Regions from separate parts of the Streptomyces sp. NPDC048560 genome, predicted to be linked through region 2. Evidence: riboswitches for the same ligand, from Rfam matches in the RefSeq annotation. Region 2 holds a riboswitch; each other region holds the start of a gene.
What was found. Region 2 has a riboswitch for thiamine pyrophosphate ahead of thiO (glycine oxidase ThiO). Riboswitches for the same ligand answer to the same signal wherever they lie in the genome.
Positions count from the first base shown of each region.

Region 1 (6,807 bases), on a different contig from region 2:
CGGTGGCCCGGACGGACCCGGCGACCCGGCCTCGCCCGGGTCTGTCCGCCATCGGGCTCGGGCCGGTCGGGCTCTCGGTACTCGCGGCCGTCTCCACCGCCATCTCCACCACCCTCGGCTCGATGGTGGCCCTGCTCTTCTTCCTCCACCTGCGCGGGGACCTCACCGGACTGCCGTTCGACGGCGGCGCGGCCGAACTGCTCGGCGCCGACGCCCCCTTGCCGCTGGCCGCCGCCCTCACGCTGCTCGCCCTCGTACCGGTGGCCGCGTCACTGGCGAGCGCGCTCGCCCTGCGCGCCCGGCCGCTGCCGCCCTCCACCGACGCCGCCGAGGCCAAGGAGGCAGGTCCTTCCGGGGCTCCGGCGGGTCTGCCGTGGGGAGTCGCCCTGACAGCGGCCGGTCTCGCCGTCGAGGCGTACGTCGGACGGGGCGGTGGGGGCAGTCCGTTCCCGCTGCCGGGCCGGCTGGACGCCACCCCGGCCGGCGTCCTCGCGGGCTGGACCCTCACGGCGATCGGCCTGGCCATGGCCGGCCCCGGCATCACCTACCTGTGCGGGCAGCTGCTCCAGGCCGTGCGCCCGGGAGCCGTCCGCCTGCTCGCCGGCCGCGTCCTGATGCAGGAGTCACGCCGCATCGGCCGCCCGATCGGGGTCATCTGCGCGGTGCTGTCCGGCGTGGTCGCGGCCCTCGCGCTGTACGGGACGGGCCCACGCCCCTTCGGCCCTCTCACCGCGCTCGGCGCGGCGCTCGTCCTGGGCTGTACGACGGCCACTCTGCTGACCTCGGCGCTGGAGGCCAAGCAGGCCCGCGTCGAGACGACCGACGCACTGCTGCGGATGGGCGCCCCCGCCTCGGCGCTGCGCAGCGCAACCGCTCTGCGCGCGGGCGTGCTGCTGGTCGTGTTCGCCCCGCTGACGTGGGCGGTGGCGGCACTGGCCGCGCTGCCCCTGACCGCCTGACCGGCCGGCCGGCCGCAACCGGCGGGCGCGAGGCGCGAGTCCGTCCGGAGACGAGCGCGAAGCGGTGCCCGGAGGGCCGGTGGCCTCTCGGCCGGAGTCCTACCGGGAGTCGGCGAGCACCAGGGCGAGCGTGTCGAAGAACGCCTCCCAGCCGTCCTCCGCCGCCGCGTACTGCTCGGGGGTGAGATTGCCGCCGCGCTGCCGGAACGTCATCTCGGTGGTGCGCCCATGGCCCGTGAACGTGGCGGTGACGACCTCGCCCTCCGCCTCCTCGGCGGCGCTCGCGTCCTTCAGTGTGAAGACCAGCCGCTCCGGCTCGACCACCTCGCGGTAGACCCCGTGGAACGGCATCTCGGCGCCCGGCACGACCAGGACGAGGCTCCACTTCCCACCCGGCCTGACATCCATCGACACCTGGTCGAGCGGCACGTCGGCGTGGCCCCCGTACCAGGCGGCGAAGCGTTCCGGCGTCGTCCACGCCTCGAACACCCGCTCCCGTGGGGCGTCGAAGACACGGGTGAGGTCGATCCCCTCGCGTACTGACCCGTTCATGGTCGTGGTCCTTTCCTGGGCCTTCGGCCGGGCGGTGCTGCCGGTTCCAGGGGACCAGGCTCCGGCAGGCGCCGCCAGCCGGTCACTCCCCCGTCAGGGGCCGGCCGGCTCCGGGCCCGTCGGTGACAGGACCACCGTCTCCGCCGCCTCGAAGGTCACTCCGACGGACGCGCCCTCATCGGGGGTGTCCCGCAGCGCGCACTCCGCCTCCAGCACGGGCCCGCTCTCCGGATACAGGAGAACGGAGACGTGGTGTCCCCGGAACGTACGCGCCCCCACGGTGCACCGCAGGCCGTCCTCGGGGGCGCCCATCCGCACCCCGGCCGGCCGCACCAGCAGCTCGCACCGCCCCTGCGACTCCCCCTCGGCGACGGCCAGCTTGCCCCAGACCGTGTCCGCGACCGTGCCCGTCACCTCCGCGTCCACCACGTTGTCGAAGCCGAGGAACCGGGCGACGAACGCGGAAGCGGGCCGCTGCCACACCTCCAGCGGCGTCCCGGTCTGGGCGATCCGCCCGTCGCGCATCACCACCACCCGGTCGGCGAGCGCGAACGCCTCGCCCTGGTCGTGCGTGACCGCGAGCACCGTCGTGCCCAGGCGGCCGAAGAGCGTACGGAGTTCGACGACCAGCCGTTCGCGCAGGCTCCGGTCCAGCTGTCCCAGAGGCTCGTCCAGCATCAGCAGCTTCGGGCTGGGGGCGAGCGCACGGGCGAGCGCCACGCGCTGCTGCTCACCCCCCGACAGTGCGGCGACGGCCCGCCGCCCGGCCCCCGGCAGCCCCACCAGGTCCAGCAGATCGGCGACTCCGCGCTCCCGCTCCGCCCGCCCCGCGCCATGCATACGAAGCCCGAAGGCGACGTTGGCGCCGACATCGCGGTGCGGGAACAGCTGGTGGTCCTGGAACATCAGGCCGAGGCCCCGCCGGTGCACGGGTACCCCCGCCTGGTCGGCGCCGCCCAGCAGCACGCGGCCGCCGTCCATCGGCTGCAGCCCGGCGACCACCCGCAGCAGCGTCGACTTGCCGCTGCCGCTCGGCCCGAGCACACAGACGATCTCGTGCTCGGCGACCTCCAGGTCCACCGCGTCGAGCGCCTTGCGCTTCCCGAAGAGGACCGTGGCCGATTCCAGTGTCAGCATCGTCAGAACTCCCCGGATCGGTCGGTGCGGATACGTTCCAGCAGCAGCAGCGAGACCGCGCAGACGAGCATCAGGATCGTGCTGAGCGCCATCGCCTGCCCGTAGTTGAGCTCCCCCGACCGTCCCAGCAGGCGGGCCACCGCGACCGGCAGCGTCGGATTGTCGGGGCGCGCGATGAACACGGTCGCGCCAAACTCACCGAGCGACACGGCGAACGCGAAGCCGGCGGCGACCAGCAGGGCCCTGCGCACGAGCGGCAGATCGACCTCGCGCCAGGCCCGCAGAGGAGAGGCCCCGAGCACCGCGGCCGCCTCCCTGAGGCGCCCGTCGACCGCCCGCAGGACCGGCAGCATGGTCCGTACGACGAAGGGGACACCCACCAGGGCCTGCGCGAGCGGCACCAGGATCCAGGACGTGCGCAGATCGAGCGGAGGTTCGTCGAGCGTGATGAGGAAGCCGAAGCCGACCGTCACGGCGGACACCCCGAGCGGCAGCATCAGCAGCGCGTCGAAACCGCGGACCAGCCGCCCGGCCCGCCTCGTGAGCGCGGCGGCGGCGAGCCCGCCTACGAACAGCGCGATGAGGGTCGCGACGAGCGCGTACCTCAGTGAGTTCCAGACGGCTTCGAGCGGTGGGACGAGGAAGGTGGAGCCGCTCGCGTCGGCGGACTGCAGGGCGCGGTAGAAGCCGAACCCGTAACCGCCCGATCCGTCGAACGAGCGCTCGACCAGCACACCGAGCGGCAGCAGAATCAGCAGGAGGACGGTCAGCAGGACCCCGCCGAGCAGAGTCCACTGCCCGGCGCCACGCGGTCTGCGGGCCGTCTGCTCCGGGTCGACCAGCTTCAGCGCGGTCTCGCGCCGCCGTACGGTCCAGCCGTGCAGGGCGAGGATCGCGCCGACGGCGGCGAACTGCACCAGGGTGAGCACGGCGGCCGTCGGCAGGTCGAGGAGCTGGGCGGTCTGCCGGTAGATCTCCACTTCGAGCGTGGAGTAGGCCGGTCCGCCGAGGATCTGCACGACGCCGAAGGAGGTGAACGTGAAGAGGAAGACCATCAGGGCCGCCGCGGCCACCGAGGGCGCCAGCGCGGGCAGGGTGACCCGCCGCCAGGCCGCGAACCGCCCGGCACCGAGGACCCTGGCGGCCTCCTCCTGCCGGGGATCCAGCTGCGACCACAGGCCGCCGACGGTCCGTACGACCACCGCGTAGTTGAAGAAGACGTGGGCGAGCAGGATCGCCCACACGGTGGTGTCGAGCCGCACCCCCCACAGCTCGTCCAGGAAGCCGCCACGGCCGAGGAGCGCCAGGAACGCCGTCCCCACGACCACCGTCGGCAGCACGAACGGCACCGTGACGACGGCCCGCAGCAGCTGCTTGCAGGGGAAGTCGAAGCGGGCGAACACATAGGCGGCGGGCAGGGCGAGGACGAGGGTGAGCCCGGTGGAGGCGAGAGCCTGCCAGGTGGTGAACCACAGGACGTCGTGGATCTCCGGCCGGCCCAGCACCTCCCCGATCCGGCCGAACTGCCACCGGCCCGCGTCCTTCAGCCCGCGGCCGACGATCGCGGCGACGGGGTAGGCGAAGAACAGCGCGAAGAACACGACGGGCACGGCCATCAGGCCGAGCCGCACCGCGCTCCCGCGTATCCGCTCCCTGGACGCCCGCCCCTTGCGCACGGAGCGGCCGGCTACTTCACCACGATCGAGGACCACGACCGGACCCACTGCTCACGGTTCTCGGCGATCCTGTCCGGCGCCACGGTCGTCGGCTGGTCGATCTTCGCGCCGAACTCCGTGAAGAGTCCGGGCAGCTTCGCGTCGCTCACGACCGGGTTCACGAACATGTTCAGCGGCATGTCCTCCTGGAACTTCTGGCCGATCAGGAAGTCCAGGAGGGCCTTGCCGCCCGCCTCGTTCTTCGCGCCGTCCAGCAGTCCCGCGAACTCGATCTGGCGGAAGCAGGTCCCGGTGGCGACACCGGTCGGGGCCTCGGCCGGCTGCGGCTCGGCGTACAGGACCTCGACGGGCGGGCTGGAGGCGTAGGAGACCACGAGCGGCCGGTCGGCCTTCGCCGCCCTGCCGCCCGCCGAGCCGGAGAACTCGTCGTTGTACGCCTGCTCCCAGCCGTCGACGACCTTGACGCCGTTGTCCTTCAGCTTCTTCCAGTAGTCCTCGTAGCCGTCCTCGCCGTAGGCGGCGACGGTGCCGAGGAGGAAGCCGAGACCGGGCGAGGAGGTGGCGGCGTTCTCGGCGACCAGAAGGTTCTTGTACGCGGGCTTCAGCAGGTCGTCGAAGGACTGCGGCGGCGCCAGCTTCTTGTCGGCGAAGTACTTCTTGTCGTAGTTGACGCAGATGTCGCCGGTGTCGACGGGCGTGACCCGGTGCTTGTCCGCGTCGAGCTGTACGTCGTCCGCGACCCGGTCGAGGCCCTTCGCCTCGTACGGCGTGAAGAGGCCGTTGTCCAGGGCACGGGAGAGCAGCGTGTTGTCGACCCCGAAGAACACGTCACCGCGCGGGGATCCCTTGGTCAGGATCTCCTGGTTGAGCGCCGCACCGGCGTCACCGCTCTTGAGGACCTTGACCGTGTAACCGGTCTCCTCCGTGAACGCCTTAAGGACGTCCTTCGAGGCGTTGAAGGAGTCGTGGCTGACCAGCGTGACGGTCTTGGAGCCGGAGCCCTTGCCGTCCCCGGACGCACCGTCGTCGGAACCGCCGCAGCCCGCGAGGGCCGTGACACCGAGCGCCGCGGCGAGCGCGGTCACGGTGATCTTCTTGGTGGTGCTCATGTGATTCCTCCTGGAAGTGACCAGGAAGAGACGCGGCCCTGCCCGCCTCCCAGTGATCATCGGGAGGCGGGCAGGGCGCAACAGCTTGAGTAAGGTCCGAACTTCCTACCCGGAATGACCCGGGCGAGGTTCAGAGGGTCTGCGGCCAGCCTGTCCTTGGTGCCGCACTCTCAGCGCTGTGGCGCTCCCCTGTCGGAATATGAAGTTGAGTGTGGCGCCCAGGCTACACCGGGCCCTTTCCGGCTCAGCGCTCGGAGGCCGCCAGCTGTCCGCAGGCCCCGTCGATCTCCTGGCCGCGGGTGTCCCGGACGGTGACCGGCACGCCGTGGGCCGCGATGGCCTCGACGAACGCCTTCTCGTCCTCGGGCCGCGAGGCGGTCCACTTGGAGCCCGGCGTCGGGTTCAGCGGGATCAGGTTGACGTGCACCCGCTTGCCCTTGAGCAGCCGGCCGAGCCGGTCGCCCCGCCACGCCTGGTCGTTGATGTCGCGGATCAGCGCGTACTCGATGGAGATACGGCGCCCGGACTTCGCCTCGTACTCCCAGGCGGCGTCCAGCACCTCCCGTACCTTCCAGCGCGTGTTCACGGGGACGAGCGTGTCGCGCAGCTCGTCGTCCGGGGCGTGCAGCGAGACGGCGAGACGGCACTTGAAGCCCTCGTCGGCGAAGCGCAGCATCGCGGGCACCAGGCCCACGGTGGAGACGGTGATCCCGCGCTGCGAGAGACCCAGCCCGTCGGGCTCGGGGTCGGTCAGCCGCCTGATCGCACCGACGACGCGCTTGTAGTTGGCGAGGGGCTCGCCCATGCCCATGAAGACGATGTTGGACAGCCGCGCGGGACCGCCCGGAACGTCGCCGTCGCGCAGCGCCCGCATCCCGTCCACGATCTGGTGCACGATCTCGGCGGTGGACAGGTTGCGGTCCAGCCCGGCCTGCCCCGTGGCACAGAACGGGCAGTTCATCCCGCACCCCGCCTGGGAGGAGATGCACATGGTCACCCGCTCCGGGTAGCGCATGAGGACGGACTCGACGAGCGTCCCGTCGTGCAGCTTCCACAGGGTCTTACGGGTGGTGTCGTCGTCGCAGCTGATGTGCCGCACGACGGACATCAGGTCGGGGAACAGCGCCTCGGCGAGGCCCGCCCGCGAACCGGCCGGAATGTTGGTCCACTCCGACGGGTCGTGCGCGTACCGCGCGAAGTAGTGCTGCGACAGCTGCTTGGCGCGGAACGGCTTCTCGCCGATCGCGGCGACTGCTTCCTTGCGCTCGTCGGGCGTGAGGTCGGCGAGATGCCGCGGCGGCTTCTTGGCTCCGCGGGGCGCGACAAAAGTGAGTTCTCCGGGCTTAGGCATGGTTCATCCAGTGTCGCAGACAC
Region 1 covers NZ_JBEZIJ010000001.1:89,446-96,252, forward strand. The annotation lists gene AB0C82_RS00360 (hypothetical protein) at 1-959, shown strand, start outside; gene AB0C82_RS00365 (SRPBCC domain-containing protein) at 1,059-1,511, opposite strand; gene AB0C82_RS00370 (ABC transporter ATP-binding protein) at 1,605-2,648, opposite strand; gene AB0C82_RS00375 (iron ABC transporter permease) at 2,651-4,264, opposite strand; gene AB0C82_RS00380 (thiamine ABC transporter substrate-binding protein) at 4,336-5,433, opposite strand; TPP riboswitch at 5,518-5,634, opposite strand; gene rlmN (23S rRNA (adenine(2503)-C(2))-methyltransferase RlmN) at 5,678-6,784, opposite strand.
Region 1: linked by a shared signal. The riboswitch ahead of AB0C82_RS00380 (thiamine ABC transporter substrate-binding protein) and the one ahead of thiO (glycine oxidase ThiO) in region 2 are both predicted to bind thiamine pyrophosphate.

Region 2 (6,807 bases):
CCGATGGCGCACCCGGTGAGGCAGTGCAGCGTGGCCTTCGCGGCCATGCCCCAGCTTGCCCGGGCGGGCGCGGGGGCGGGAGTGCCGTGACCCGCGTGCTCGCCGTGGCCCCCGTGTCCCGTGTGCTCGCCGTGCGTCCGGGTGTGCCCGGCGTGCGGGTCGTGGCGGGTGTCGTGGTCGTGCCTCATGGTCTTCCCCCAAAGCCGGATGGCGGTTCCTGTCGACAACATGAACCGTATACCCCCTAGGGGTATTCCTCAAGCGTTCTCGGTATCGCGTAGCTCCTTCAGCCGTGCCACGTCCGCCGCATGTCCCGCCTTGCCGCCGGGCGTCTCGATGATCAGGGGTACGCCGTCGGTCGCGGGGTGCGAGAACAGCTCGCGGAACGGCTCCGCACCGATGTGGCCGGCGCCGATGTTCTCGTGCCGGTCCTTGTGCGCCCCCACCACGTCCTTGGAGTCGTTCGCGTGGATCAGCTTCAGCCGGCCCTCGCCGACGGTGTCCACCAGGAGATCCAGGGTCTGGCGCATACCGGCGGGGCCGGTCAGATCGTGCCCCGCGGCGTAGATGTGGCAGGTGTCCAGGCAGATGCCCAGCTTGGGATGGGAGTCCAGCGCCTCGAAGTACGGGCCGAAGTCCCACGTCCGCGAGCAGAGCGAGGCTCCCTGCCCCGCCGTCGACTCCAGCAGCAGGAACGGATCGTCGTCGTGCGTCAGCTCGTCGAGCAGCGGCCTCATGTGCCTGCGCACCTGCGCGAGGGCCTCCGACGGCGGCCGCCCGCCGGTCGCCGAACCCGTGTGCACCACGACGCCCAGCGCCCCGATCTCCCTGGCTCTGCGCAGGGAGTGGCGCAGCGACTCCACGGACCGCTCGACCGTGGCCTGCGTGTGCGAGCCGAAGTTGATCAGATACGGCGCGTGGACGTACGCCGGGACCGACCTCGCCTCGCACTCCGTGCGGAACAGTTCGTCCTGCGCCGGATTCCCGGCCGGAGTCGCCCAGCCGCGCGGATTGGCGGCGAAGACCTGGACGGCCTCCGCGCTCAGCTCGCGAGCGTACTCGAGGCCGATCTTGGCGAGCCCGCCCGCCACCGGGACATGAGCGCCTACCGGGTTTCGCATGTGGATCTACAGTCCCTTGGTCCTGATGGTGATCGTGGAGCCCTCGGCGGCCTCTTCGCCGCCGTCGACGGACTGCTTCTCGACGGTGTCGCTGAAGGACAGGAACGGCCGGTCGACCTCGACCTCGAATCCCGCCTCTTCCAGTGTGCCCCTGGCCTCGTCCACGTCCATGCCCGTGACGTCCGGGACGTCGAGCATCCGCGGCCCCTTGGAGACCGTGAGCTCCACGGAGTCGCCCTCGGCGGCCTCCGCGCCCTCCGCCGGTGACTGCTCGGCGATGTCACCCGCGACCTCGGCGGAGTTCACCCGGCCGGGCCGGACCTCTGCCTTCAGGCCCTCCTCCGCCAGCGCGGCGGTGGCGTCCTGGACCGAGAGACCGGTGACGTCCGGGACCTCGACCGGGGCGCCCTTGCTGACCACCAGGGCCACGGCGGACCCGGAGCGGCGCTCGGTGCCGGCCTCGGGGTCCGTACGGACTACGTCGCCCCGTGCCACGTCCTCGCTGAACTCCCGGGTCACCATCCCGGGCACCAGACCGGCTTCCTTCAGATCGCGCCGCGCCTCGGCGGGAGTGACGCCCGCGAGATCGGGGACGTCCACCATCTCCGGCCCCTTGGAGACGACGAGCCGAACGGAGTCGTTGCCCCGGATGCGCTCGCCGGAACCCGGGTCGCTGCCCATCACGGTGCCCCGGGCGGCGGTGTCACTGAAGGCGCGGTCGATCCGCTTCACGTCGAGACCGGCGTCCCGGAGCCGCTGCTCGGCGGTCTTCTCCGTCTGGCCCAGCAGCGAGGGGACCCGGGTGAACTGTCCGGAGTTGATGTACCAGACGCCCGCGCCGACGCCCAGCACCAGCAGGACGGCGGCGAGCGCGGCGACTATGCCGCGCCGGGGACCCGCGCCGAGGAGGCCGCGCCGGCCGGGCCCGGTCCTCCGGGGCGGCAGGGGCGGCGGCATCTCCAGCCGGCTGGTGTGATGGGTGGTGCCCGCGCCGGGCGGGAGCACCCGCGGAATCACGCTCGTACGGTCGTCGGCGCCGTCGTGCTCCTCGCCGCGTGCCTGCGGGGGCTTGGTATCCAGCTGCTCGTCGGTGAGGGCGGCCCGGCACTCCCGCGCCTCGGCCAGCAGGACCACCGCGTCGTGCGGGCGCACCTCGGGGTTGCGGGCGGTCGCGCTCGCCACCAGGCCGTCCAGCCCGACCGGGAGACCCGGGACGACGGCGGACGGGGCCGGGACGTCCTCGTTGAGGTGCTGGTAGATGACCTGGGCGGCGGTCTCGCCGGTGTGCGGCTTGCCGCCGGTCAGCATCTCGTAGAGGACGACCCCGCACGCGTACACGTCGGCCCTGGTGTCGGCCGTGCCGTGCTCGATCTGTTCGGGTGCGAGATACGACACGGTGCCCAGGAGCGAACCGGTGGTCTCGGTGACGGTGCCCACCGCCCGTACCAGCCCGAAGTCGGCGACCTTCACCCGGCCGTCGTCCCCTATCAGGACGTTCTCCGGCTTCATGTCCCGGTGCACGAAGCCCGCGCGGTGCGCGGCGCCGAGGGCGGCCAGGACCGGCTCCATGATGTCCAGCGCGGCCCGGGGCCGCAGGGCGCCGCGCTCGCGCAGGACGTCACGCAGGGTGCACCCCGCCACGTACTCCATCGCCAGGTAGACGTACGCCCCCTGGGCGCCTTGGTCGAAGACCGCGACGACGTTGGGGTGCGCGAGCCTGGCCACCGACTTGGCCTCGCGGATGAAGCGCTCGACGAACGAGGCGTCGGTCGCGAGGGCCGGGTGCATCACCTTGAGCGCGAGCACCCGGTCGAGCCGGGTGTCCATGGCCCGGTAGACCGTGGCCATGCCGCCGACGGCGATGCGCGCGTCGACGCGATAGCGGCCGTCGAGCAGCTGCCCGATCATGGGGTCCTGGAGGGTCGTATCCACGCACCGAGTCTACGAGCCGCCGCTGACACCGCCGACGGTCCGGGCGGTCCCGGTGCCCTACTGCAGCCGAGCCGTGACAGGGGCACATCCAAGGGGCCTACCGGAACGCCGGACGCTCCGGGTCCAGTACGGCGCGGCCCTCACCCGGGGACGAGGCCTCCGCGAAGTGGCGGCGCGGAATCCGGCCCGCCCGGAACGCCAGACGCCCGCCCTCCACCGCATGTCTCATCGCGCCCGCCATCAGCTCCGGCTCCTGCGCCCGGGTCACCGCCGACGCCAGCATGACGGCCGAGCAGCCCAGCTCCATCGCGAGGGCCGCGTCCGAGGCCGTGCCGGCACCTGCGTCCAGGATCACCGGCACACCGGCCCGCTCGACGATCAGCTGGAAGTTGTGCGGGTTGCGGATGCCGAGCCCGGAGCCGATGGGGGAGCCGAGCGGCATGATCGCCGCGCACCCCACGTCCTCCAGCTTCCGGGCGAGCACCGGATCGTCGTTGGTGTACGGCAGCACCGTGAACCCGTCGTCCACGAGGATCTCGGCGGCGTCCAGCAGCTCGATCGGGTCGGGCAGCAGTGTCCGCTCGTCCGCCACGACCTCCAGCTTGACCCAGTCGGTTCCCAGCGCCTCCCGGGCCAGCCGGGCGGTCAGCACGGCCTCGCCCGCGGTGAAGCAGCCCGCCGTGTTCGGCAGGACGCGGATGGAGAGCCGCTCCAGGACGGAGAGGACCGAGCCCTGCACCGTCGGATCCAGCCGGCGCATCGCCACGGTCGTCAGCTCGGTGCCGGAGGCGATCAGGGAGCGTTCGAGGACTTCCAGGCTCGGAGCGCCGCCCGTACCCATGATCAGCCGGGAGGTGAACGGGCTGCCGGCGAGAGTGAAGAGATCGTCGGACATCGGGTCAGCCTCCCTGGACGGCGGTGAGAACTTCGACGCGGTCTCCGTCGGCGAGCGCGGTGGAGGACCACTCGCTGCGCGGTACGACGGCCTCGTTGACGGCGGCGGCCACCCCGGAGTGCGAGGCGGTGAGCGTCGCCACGAGCGTCTCCAGGGGGGTGTCGAGGGGGATGCTCCGGCGTTCCCCGTTCACGGAGATCAGAACGGGGCCGGACAGGTGCTCGGTCATGCGGGCTGCTCCTGAGGCACGGGGGCGGCGGAGGGTGAGGGGGCGAAACGGCTCGGAGTGAACGGGCGGCCCACCTCCGGCAGCTCGCCGGTGGTCAGCACGTGCGCCATCACGTCGCCGGTGACCGGGGTCAGCAGCACCCCGTTGCGGTGGTGGCCGGTGGCGAGATGGAGGCCGGGCAGGGCCGTCGGGCCCAGCAGCGGCGCGTTGTCGGGAGAGGCCGGGCGCAGGCCCGCCCGCGTCTCGGTGAGCGGCAGCTCGGTGATGCCGGGCACCAGCTCGTGCGCGTCGCGCAGCAGCTCGTACACCCCGCCCGCCGTGACGGTGGTGTCCCAGCCCAGTTCCTCGCTGGTGGCGCCGACGACGAGCTCGCCGTTCTCCCGGGGGACGAGGTAGAGGTGGCTGCCCCGGACGACGGCGCGCACCGTCCGGCTGAGGAAGGGCGCGTACGCGGGGGGCACGGTCAGCCGCAGCACCTGGCCCTTGACCGGGCGGACCGGGGGGACGACATCGTCGGGCAGCCCCGCGAGCCGGCCGCTGAGACTGCCCGCCGCGAGGACGACCTGATCGGCGAAGAGCTCCGCGCCCTCCTCCGTCACGGCTCCCGCGGCCCGGTCGTGCGTGACGGTCAGCCGCCGCGTCCAGGCCCGGTGGAAGACCACCCCGGCGCGTTCGCAGGCGGTCACCAGCGCTGCGGCGAGGCGCCGGGGGTCGACCTGGTGGTCGCCGTCGACGCGCAGCCCGCCGCGTACACCGGGGGCCAGCATGGGCTCCAGCCGGCGGCACTCGCGGCCGGTGAGCCACTCGGACTCCAGCCCGGAACGCTGCTGCAACGCGTGCAGTTCGCGCAGATGGGCCCGGTCGTCGGAGTCCAGCGCCACGGCCAGGGTGCCGCAGGCGCGGAAGCCGATCTCCTGGCCGCTCGCCTCCTCCAGCTCGGCCGCGAACGCGGGATAGCGGGCCGCGGAGGCGACATTGAGGCCGAGCAGGGTCTGCTCGCCGTAGTGGAGCTCGGTGACGGCGGCAAGCATCCCGGCCGCCACGGAGGCGGCTCCGCCCCCGGGGTCCGGGTCGGCCACCGCCGTGGACATGCCGCGCTGTGCCGCCCGCCAGGCGGTCACAAGTCCGATGATGCCGCCCCCGATGACCAGGACGTCGTAACCGTTCGCGGTCCGTGGAGCACGCATGGGCTTCCAGCCCCTCCCTTCGCCGGCATGACCCGGATCAGGTTCGTACGGTCGGAGGCCGCCCAGCCTCCCTCTCAGCCCGGTGCGTCCGGGCTCCCGCGAGTACGGAGGCCACCCTAGACCCCGTCACCCGTGGTCAGTAAGACCGTCCGGACGACCTGGCCGGGACAGGGTGTGCGGACCGCCGGGGGACAGCGCTCTTCCTGACGATTCGTCAGGTGCTTAAGGTGGACGCGTGAGTGAGCAGACGGAACAGCAGAACGTCGTGGTCGTCGGAGCGGGCATGGCCGGCGTGCAGACCGCCGTCGCCCTGCGAGAACAGGGCTTCACCGGGCCCGTCACGCTGATCGGCGCCGAACCGCATCAGCCGTACGACCGGCCGCCGCTCTCCAAGGCTGTCCTGCTCGGCAAGGCCGAGGACTCCGCCTTCGACGTCGACTTCGAGGCGCTCGACATCACCCTGCGCCTCGGCCTCGACGTGGTGGGACTGCGGCCCGGGGCGCACGAACTGGACACCGAGGGCGGCCCCGTTCCGTACGGCACCCTGGTCGTCGCCACCGGCGCGGAACCGGTCATGCTGCCCGGCTCCGAAGGAGTCCCGGGCGTCCACCTCCTGCGCACCCTGGACGACGCCGCCCGGCTGCGGCCCGTCCTGGAACGCCGGCACGACATCGTGGTCGTCGGGGCGGGCTGGATCGGCGCGGAGTTCGCCACCGCCGCCCGCGCCGCCGGCTGCGACGTCACCGTCGTCGAGGCGGCCGGGCATCCCCTCGCGGGCGCCCTGCCCGCCGAGGTCGCCGCCCCGATGGCCCGGTGGTACGCGCAGAGCGGCGCCGAACTCCTCACCGGCGCCCGGGTGGCCCGGATCGAACCCGGCGCCGTCCTGCTGGCGGACGGCCGGACGATCCCCGCCGGAGCGGTGGTCGTCGGCATCGGTGCCCGGCCCGCCACCTCCTGGCTGGCCGGCTCCGGAATCGCACTCGGCCCGGACGGCTCGGTCACCGCGGACAGTGCGCTGCGCAGCTCACTTCCCGATGTGTACGCGGTGGGGGACTGCGCCTCCTTCCCCTCGGCCCGCTACGGCGAACGCCTGCTCGTCCACCACTGGGACAACGCGCTCCAGGGCCCGCGGACCGTCGCCGCCGCCATCGTGGCGGGCGACGCCGACGGGCAGCCGCCGCCGTACGACCCGGTGCCCTACTTCTGGTCCGAGCAGTTCGGCCGCTTCGTGCAGTACGCCGGACACCACGCGGGCGCCGACACCCTGCTGTGGCGGGGCGACCCCGCGGAAGCCGCCTGGTCGGTGTGCTGGCTGCGCGACGGAGTCATGGTCGCCGTACTGGCCGTCGGCCGCCCGCGTGACCTCGCCCAGGGGCGCAGACTCATCGAATCGGCCGCCCGGGTCGACCCGGAGCGGGCCGCCGACCCGTCCGTACCGCTGAA
Region 2 covers NZ_JBEZIJ010000006.1:349,263-356,069, reverse strand. The annotation lists gene AB0C82_RS18780 (DUF4396 domain-containing protein) at 1-188, opposite strand, end outside; gene AB0C82_RS18775 (deoxyribonuclease IV) at 258-1,121, opposite strand; gene pknB (Stk1 family PASTA domain-containing Ser/Thr kinase) at 1,128-3,053, opposite strand; gene AB0C82_RS18765 (thiazole synthase) at 3,151-3,948, opposite strand; gene thiS (sulfur carrier protein ThiS) at 3,953-4,177, opposite strand; gene thiO (glycine oxidase ThiO) at 4,174-5,364, opposite strand; TPP riboswitch at 5,362-5,474, opposite strand; gene AB0C82_RS18750 (FAD-dependent oxidoreductase) at 5,648-6,807, shown strand, end outside.

Region 3 (6,807 bases), on a different contig from region 2:
TCCGACCGAACCCGAAGGGCTTTCCGATGTACACATCCGGCTCCAGGTGGGAGACGACCGTGCGCTCTTCCGGGCCGGCACGGCCCCTCTTGTCGCCTTCCTCGACCGGACGGACAAGTTGGTCCCGCTCGGTCAGGAGCACACGCTGAGTGACTTCGAGGGCAGTCTCGAAGTGGCGCTGGGCCGGATTCTCGCCGAGGAGCAGAACGCCGGCTGACAGGGCGTCCGCCGTCACAGCTTGCGACGACGGCCCCTCCCGCTCCGTACGGGTGCAGGAGCTCCGGCTTCCGCGCCGAGCCCTGTGCGGTCCGCGGAGACCACCAGCGCCGCGAGTGCTGTCGTCACCGGCACCGACGCGACCAGTCCGATCGAGCCGATCAGCGTCCGGACGATCTCCTCCGCCACGAGTTCGCTGTTCGCCACGGTCCCCATGCTGCTCTGGGCGATCGAGAAGAGCAGCAACAGGGGCAGCGCGGCGCCGGCGTATGCGAGCACGAGGGTGTTGACGACCGAAGCGATGTGATCCCGCCCGATCCTGATCCCCGCCTTGTAGAGCTTCCGGGCGCCCATCGTCGGGTCTGCCTGGTGCAGCTCCCAGACGGCCGACGTCTGGGTGACGGTCACGTCGTCGAGCACACCGAGCGAACCGATGATGACGCCCGCCAGCAGCAGGCCGCTCATGTCGATGTCCGGGAAGAGCCCGTGGATGAGACCGGTGTTGTCGTCGGTGTTGCCGGACAGTTCCGCCCAGCCGATGAAGAGCGAGCCGAGCAGGCCGATCACCAGCAGCGAGATGAGTGTGCCGATGACCGCCACGGACGTACGCGCCGTCAGGCCGTGGCACATGTAGAGCCCCGCCAGCATGATGGCGCTCGCCCCGATCACCGCCACGACCAGGGGATTCGAGCCCTGGAGGATCGCCGGCAGGATGAACAGGGTGAGCACGGCGAACGACACGACGAGTGAGATCAGTGCCATCACACCGCGCAGTCTGCCCACCGCGACCACGGCCAGCGCGAAGATCCCGGCGAGCAGAGCGATCGGGAACTTCCGGTTCACATCGGTCACCGAGTACTGCAGGTCGCGTGGGGCGTCGGGAGCGTACGCCACGACCACGCCCTGACCCTCGCTCAGCTGCCTGGGAGCGTCCGGCTGGACGACTTCGACGAACGTGCGCCCCTTGTCGTCGCCACTGGTCACCTCGATCGTCGCCTTCTTGCAGTCTCCCGTCTGCGCGTCGACCGCCTCGCGACCCGAGGGCGTCGAGGTGTCACCGGTCGGTGGTACCTGCGAGGCGTTGACGTCGGCGCAGTCCACGCTGTCGACCTGGACGACCTTGCCGGACTGGGTCTGCCGGTCGAAGCCGACACCTGTGCGCTCATGTTCGGGGGCGCCGCCCGGCCACAGCACCACGAGGCCCACAAGGACCGCGGTGGCGAACGGAATCAACACCGCCGCGATGACCTTGCGCAGGTGCTTGGAGACGGGGGCGGCCGGGCCATGGCTGTGCGAATGGCCGTGCGGGGCGCCCTGCGGTTCGGGATCGCTTTGGGAGGAGGTCACCGGGCGATCATCGCAAGAACGGGAGGGGCCCCCTATTCAGCACGCCATGAAGAACGCTAGCGTGGTGGCACCTTTGCACACGCGGGAGCTCGGAGCACCGGGCTGAGAGGGCGCTGACCTCCGTACACCGGTACGGAACAGGCTGCGCCGACCGCCGAACCTGTTACCGGGTAATGCCGGCGTAGGGAGTAGGTCTCATGACCACAGCGGACGCACGCACGCCTGCCTCGGAGCAGAATGCGCAGAATGCGCAGGACGCACCGAATGGCGCGACCGGGAAGTCCATCGGCTGGCACAAGGGATACGTCCAGGGTTCACGCCCTGACCTCCGGGTGCCGGTTCGTCAGGTGCACCTCACCAACGGCAAGGACGTGACGCTGTACGACACGTCGGGGCCGTACACCGATCCCACCATCGACACCGACGTCCGGCGCGGCCTCGCGCCTTTGCGCGAGAACTGGATCATCTCCCGCGGGGACACCGAGGAGTACGCCGGCCGGCCCGGCCGCCCCGAGGACGACGGCGTCAAGCACACCTCGCCCCGAGGCGGCCTGCGCAACCTCGACGCGGTCTTCCCCGGCCGTCCGAGGCAGCCGCGCCGCAGCCGGGACGGACGGCCCGTCACCCAGCTCGCGTACGCCAGGCGCGGCGACATCACCCCGGAGATGGAGTACGTCGCGATCCGGGAGAACGTCGAGGCCGAGGTCGTTCGCGAGGAGATCGCCGCGGGCCGGGCCGTCATGCCGGTCAACGTCAACCATCCGGAGATCGAGCCGATGATCATCGGCAAGCGATTCCTGGTGAAGGTCAACGCCAACATCGGCAACTCCGCGGTCACCTCGAGCATCGAGGAGGAGGTGGACAAGATGACGTGGGCGACCCAATGGGGCGCCGACACGGTCATGGACCTGTCCACCGGCCGCAACATCCACACGACGCGCGAGTGGATCCTGCGCAACGCACCCGTCCCGATCGGCACCGTGCCGCTCTACCAGGCGCTGGAGAAGGTCGACGGCCGTGCGGAGGAGCTGACCTGGGAGGTCTACAAGGACACGGTCATCGAGCAGGCGGAGCAGGGCGTCGACTACATGACGGTCCACGCCGGAGTGCGCCTGCCGTACGTCCCGCTGACGGCGCGGCGTAAAACCGGCATCGTCTCGCGCGGCGGCTCGATCATGGCGGCCTGGTGCCTCGCGCACCACAAGGAGTCGTTCCTGTACGAGAACTTCGAGGAACTCTGCGAGATCCTCGCGACGTACGACGTGACGTACTCGCTGGGCGACGGGCTGCGCCCCGGGTCGATCGCCGACGCCAACGACGAGGCGCAGTTCGCCGAGCTGCGCACGCTCGGCGAACTGAACACCATCGCCAAGCGGTTCGGCGTCCAGACGATGATCGAGGGCCCGGGCCATGTCCCGATGCACAAGATCAAGGAGAACATCGACCTCCAGCAGGAGATCTGCGAGGAGGCGCCGTTCTACACGCTCGGCCCGCTGACCACGGACGTCGCCCCGGCGTACGACCACATCACCTCGGGTATCGGCGCCGCGATGATCGCCTGGTGGGGTACGGCGATGCTCTGTTACGTCACGCCCAAGGAGCACCTGGGTCTGCCCAACCGGGACGACGTGAAGACCGGTGTCATCACGTACAAGATCGCAGCCCATGCGGCCGACCTGGCCAAGGGCCACCCGGGCGCGCAGGACTGGGACGACGCGCTGTCCGACGCGCGGTTCGAGTTCCGCTGGGAGGACCAGTTCAACCTGGCGCTCGACCCGGACACCGCGCGGGAGTTCCACGACGAGACGCTGCCGGCCGAGCCGGCGAAGACGGCCCACTTCTGTTCGATGTGCGGCCCGAAGTTCTGCTCGATGAAGATCTCGCACGACATCCGCCGCGAGCACGGGGATTCGCAGACGGAGATCGAGGCGGGCATGGCGGAGAAGTCGAAGGAGTTCGCCGCGGCCGGCAACCGGGTCTATCTGCCGATCGCGGACTGACTCCAGGGGTCACCGCGGATGCGGAAGGCGGCGTCGCCCAGGGCACTTTGTGTCTGGGGCGGCGCCGCCTTCGTATGCACGGCGGTCAACGGGCCACCGCCCGGGTTCATTTGCTAGGGCCCGCCCCAACTGTCCTGGTTGTGAAGGCTGCTCGGCTTCGGTAGGGACACGGAAGCGCGGCAGGTAGGTGTACGTTTCCGCTGCACCCGGCCAGGGCTTGACCCTTTCCTTATCTGTGCCTTACCTTCCGCCTTGCTTGGCTGAAATTGTGTGCCTCTGAAACAGAGGCTCGGGGAGGGAAAACCAATGACCTGGTACCTGAACGTGCTCAAGAACTACGCGGGCTTCAGCGGCCGTGCGCGCCGCAAGGAGTACTGGATGTTCGTACTCTTCAACTTCATCGTGGCCGCGGTGCTCGCGGGCATCGGCGTGGCGATCGACACGCAGATCCCCTACGCCATCTACCTCGTCGCCGTGCTGGTGCCGGCCATCGCGGTCATGGTGCGCCGGCTGCACGACACCGGCCGTTCGGGCTGGTGGATCCTGATCTCTCTGGTGCCGCTCGTCGGCGGGATCGTCCTGCTCGTCTTCCTCGCCTCGGACGGCAAGCCGGAGGCGAACGCGTACGGCGAGAACCCGAAGCTGGCGCCGCAGGCGGTCTGATCCGTTTCTCGCCACACCGGCCGGGCGCAGCCGAGAGCTGCCCCGGCCTTCGTGCGTTCCGGACCGGGGCGGCGGCGGGTCACTCCGGCCGGTGCTCCGGCCCGCCGAAGTCCGGACTGCTGAAGTCCGGACTGCTGAAGGTCGGGCGCGGGCCGGCGGCCGGCCCCTCGGACGGGCCGGAGAAGTCCGGTCTGCTGTAGCCCATCTTCGGGATGCGGTTCGGGGCGCGGTGAGTGGTCCTGGGTGCGGGGCCCGCCGCAGGTCCGGCGAGGGCGTCCCGCAGGAACGGGAGGATGCCGCGCTCCAGCAGGGCGTCGCGCCACGTGTCCCTCGCGCGCGCCACGTCCTCCGGCAGTTCCTCCTCCGGTGCCCCGGCGGACAGCGAGGTGGATCCGTTGCGCAGAGCCGTGAGGAGCAGTCCGACGGCGGCGACCAGGGTGGCGGCCGCGGCGACCGCGGCGAAGAACCAGCCGGCGGTAACCATGGTGGCGGCGAAGGCGAGGTCCGGGCCGAGTGCCTGGAGCAGATAGCCGACGAGCAGGAAGATCACGGCGGCGGTCCCGGCGAGGACGGGCGCCAGAGCGGTGACGACGGCGCCCAGGCCGGCGCCCGTCCCCTGCGCCTCGTCCGGCGCGAGCCCGGGTGCCGTGTCACCCACGGGGCCGCGCAGGTCGTCACGGGCCTTCACGTAGTGCTCGTACTCGGTGGCGGCGGCCGCGGTGATGAGCGCCGTGGCGTTCAGCGCCATGGTGCGGAGCTGTTCCGGATTGAGCCGGACACCCGCCCCGGCGGGAGCCAGGTCCTCATGAGCATGGCGCAGTGCGTCATCGAGAATCCGCTCGTACTCGGGGCGGTCCTCGGCCAGCAGGTGCGGAGCGCTTTTCATGTGCATCCCCCGATGCTCCGTAGGGCCTGACTGACCGCGTCAACCGGTCAATTGGGCGGAAACGGAGGAGAGCCTGCGACTGATACGCCGATGGTAGAGCGCCCAGGGCACGGGGTGACAGGGTGTTTCCGTAAATAGGCCCGGTGATCCGCGAGGGTCAGGTCGTGGTGCGTCTTCCCCGGTCTGCTTCATCCATGCAGGGGGAGTTGGACCACCAGCAGCTTTCCGGCCATGGTCACGCCGCCGTCCATGGCGATGGCGAGCCCTTCCGCGTACACGTGGGGACCGTCCACGACGGGCCGCGAACTGTCCTCGCCGTCCTCGGAGCCGACCTCGCCGAGCAGATACGGAATGGGGCTGTGACCATGCACGATGCGCTGTCCGCCGTACGTCGCCATCAGCTCGCGCACCGCGTCGGCCCCGCCCTCGTCCCGGAAGGCGAACCGCTTGGTCAGCTTGCGGAAAACGTCCCAGCACTCGTCGGCGTCGTTACGCGTGAGAATGGCATGCACCGTGTCGTTGACGTCCTCGATGGTGGAGCCGTAGTCGAGGTACGCCGTCGTGTCGGAGTGCATCAGCAGATGCCCGTCCTCCTCGACGACCGCGTCGAGCCGGGACATCCACTGGAGGTGGACGTCCTGGAGCCGGTCCATGTCGGTCTTCTGGCCGCCGTTGAGCAGCCAGGCGGCCTGGAAGGTCGCGGTGCCCGCGCCGGAGTTCACCGGGGTGTCGCCGAAGCGCTTGGCGCCGATGAGCAGCAGTTCGTGATTGCCCATCAGGGCCTTGCAGTAGCCGCCTGCCGCGGCGGCCTCCGCGGACAGCCGCATCACGAGGTCGATGACGCCGATGCCGTCCGGCCCGCGGTCGGTGAAATCGCCGAGGAACCAGAGCCGGGCATTGCCCGCCGCCCAGGCCCCGTCGGCGTCGATCAGGCCCTGTTCCGCGAGGGCGGCGACGAGCTCGTCCAGATAGCCGTGGACGTCGCCGACGACGTAGAGCGGACCGCGCTCCGCGTCGGCGGCCGGCCGCTGCTCCGGCACGGGGCGCACCTCGACGGTGTCCTCGCGCCTGATCACCGGCAGATCGCGCTCGGTGGGCGTGTAGCCCTCCGGCGGCTCGCTCGCCATGGCCACGCTGCCGGGATGCGGCGAGCGTGGGGGCACGGGCGTCTGCGCATACGGCGGGACACGAAAGTCACGCAACGTCGCCGTCCGCACCACGGGTTCCTGACCGGCCCCCTGAGTCATCGACCCCTCCACCACCGTCGCGCCGCCGCACACCTGACGGGCCCTGCCTGGTAGAGGTGGTCCGCGGTGTCGTGCGCCCATCATAGGAATGCGGATCGTGCTGTGTGACGCACCAGGGGTGGTGAATCCGCGCGCACGGACGGTTCCTTTGTTGATTAGTCCGAATTGTTGCGATCAGTCCCCGGCCGGTGAGCGCGGAGCGCTGACCGTGGTGCGTGGCGGGCGGCGCTGTGACGAGGTCCGGACGATGAGCTCGGTCGGTATCACCTGTTCGAGGGGTCCGTCGTGTTCGACGCCCTCGATGGCGTCGATGAGGAGCTGGACCACCGCCGTGCCGATCCTGCGCGGCTTCAGGGAGAGTGTCGTGATCGGCGGTTCGGTGCTCGCGTACACGGTCGACTCGCTGCAGCAGACCAGCAGCAGGTCCTCGGGGACGCGCAGACCGTAC
Region 3 covers NZ_JBEZIJ010000008.1:198,780-205,586, reverse strand. The annotation lists gene AB0C82_RS22190 (SsgA family sporulation/cell division regulator) at 1-217, shown strand, start outside; gene AB0C82_RS22185 (YibE/F family protein) at 232-1,563, opposite strand; TPP riboswitch at 1,635-1,768, shown strand; gene thiC (phosphomethylpyrimidine synthase ThiC) at 1,761-3,563, shown strand; gene AB0C82_RS22175 (DUF805 domain-containing protein) at 3,870-4,226, shown strand; gene AB0C82_RS22170 (hypothetical protein) at 4,306-5,118, opposite strand; gene AB0C82_RS22165 (metallophosphoesterase) at 5,301-6,359, opposite strand; gene AB0C82_RS22160 (LacI family DNA-binding transcriptional regulator) at 6,534-6,807, opposite strand, start outside.
Region 3: linked by a shared signal. The riboswitch ahead of thiC (phosphomethylpyrimidine synthase ThiC) and the one ahead of thiO (glycine oxidase ThiO) in region 2 are both predicted to bind thiamine pyrophosphate.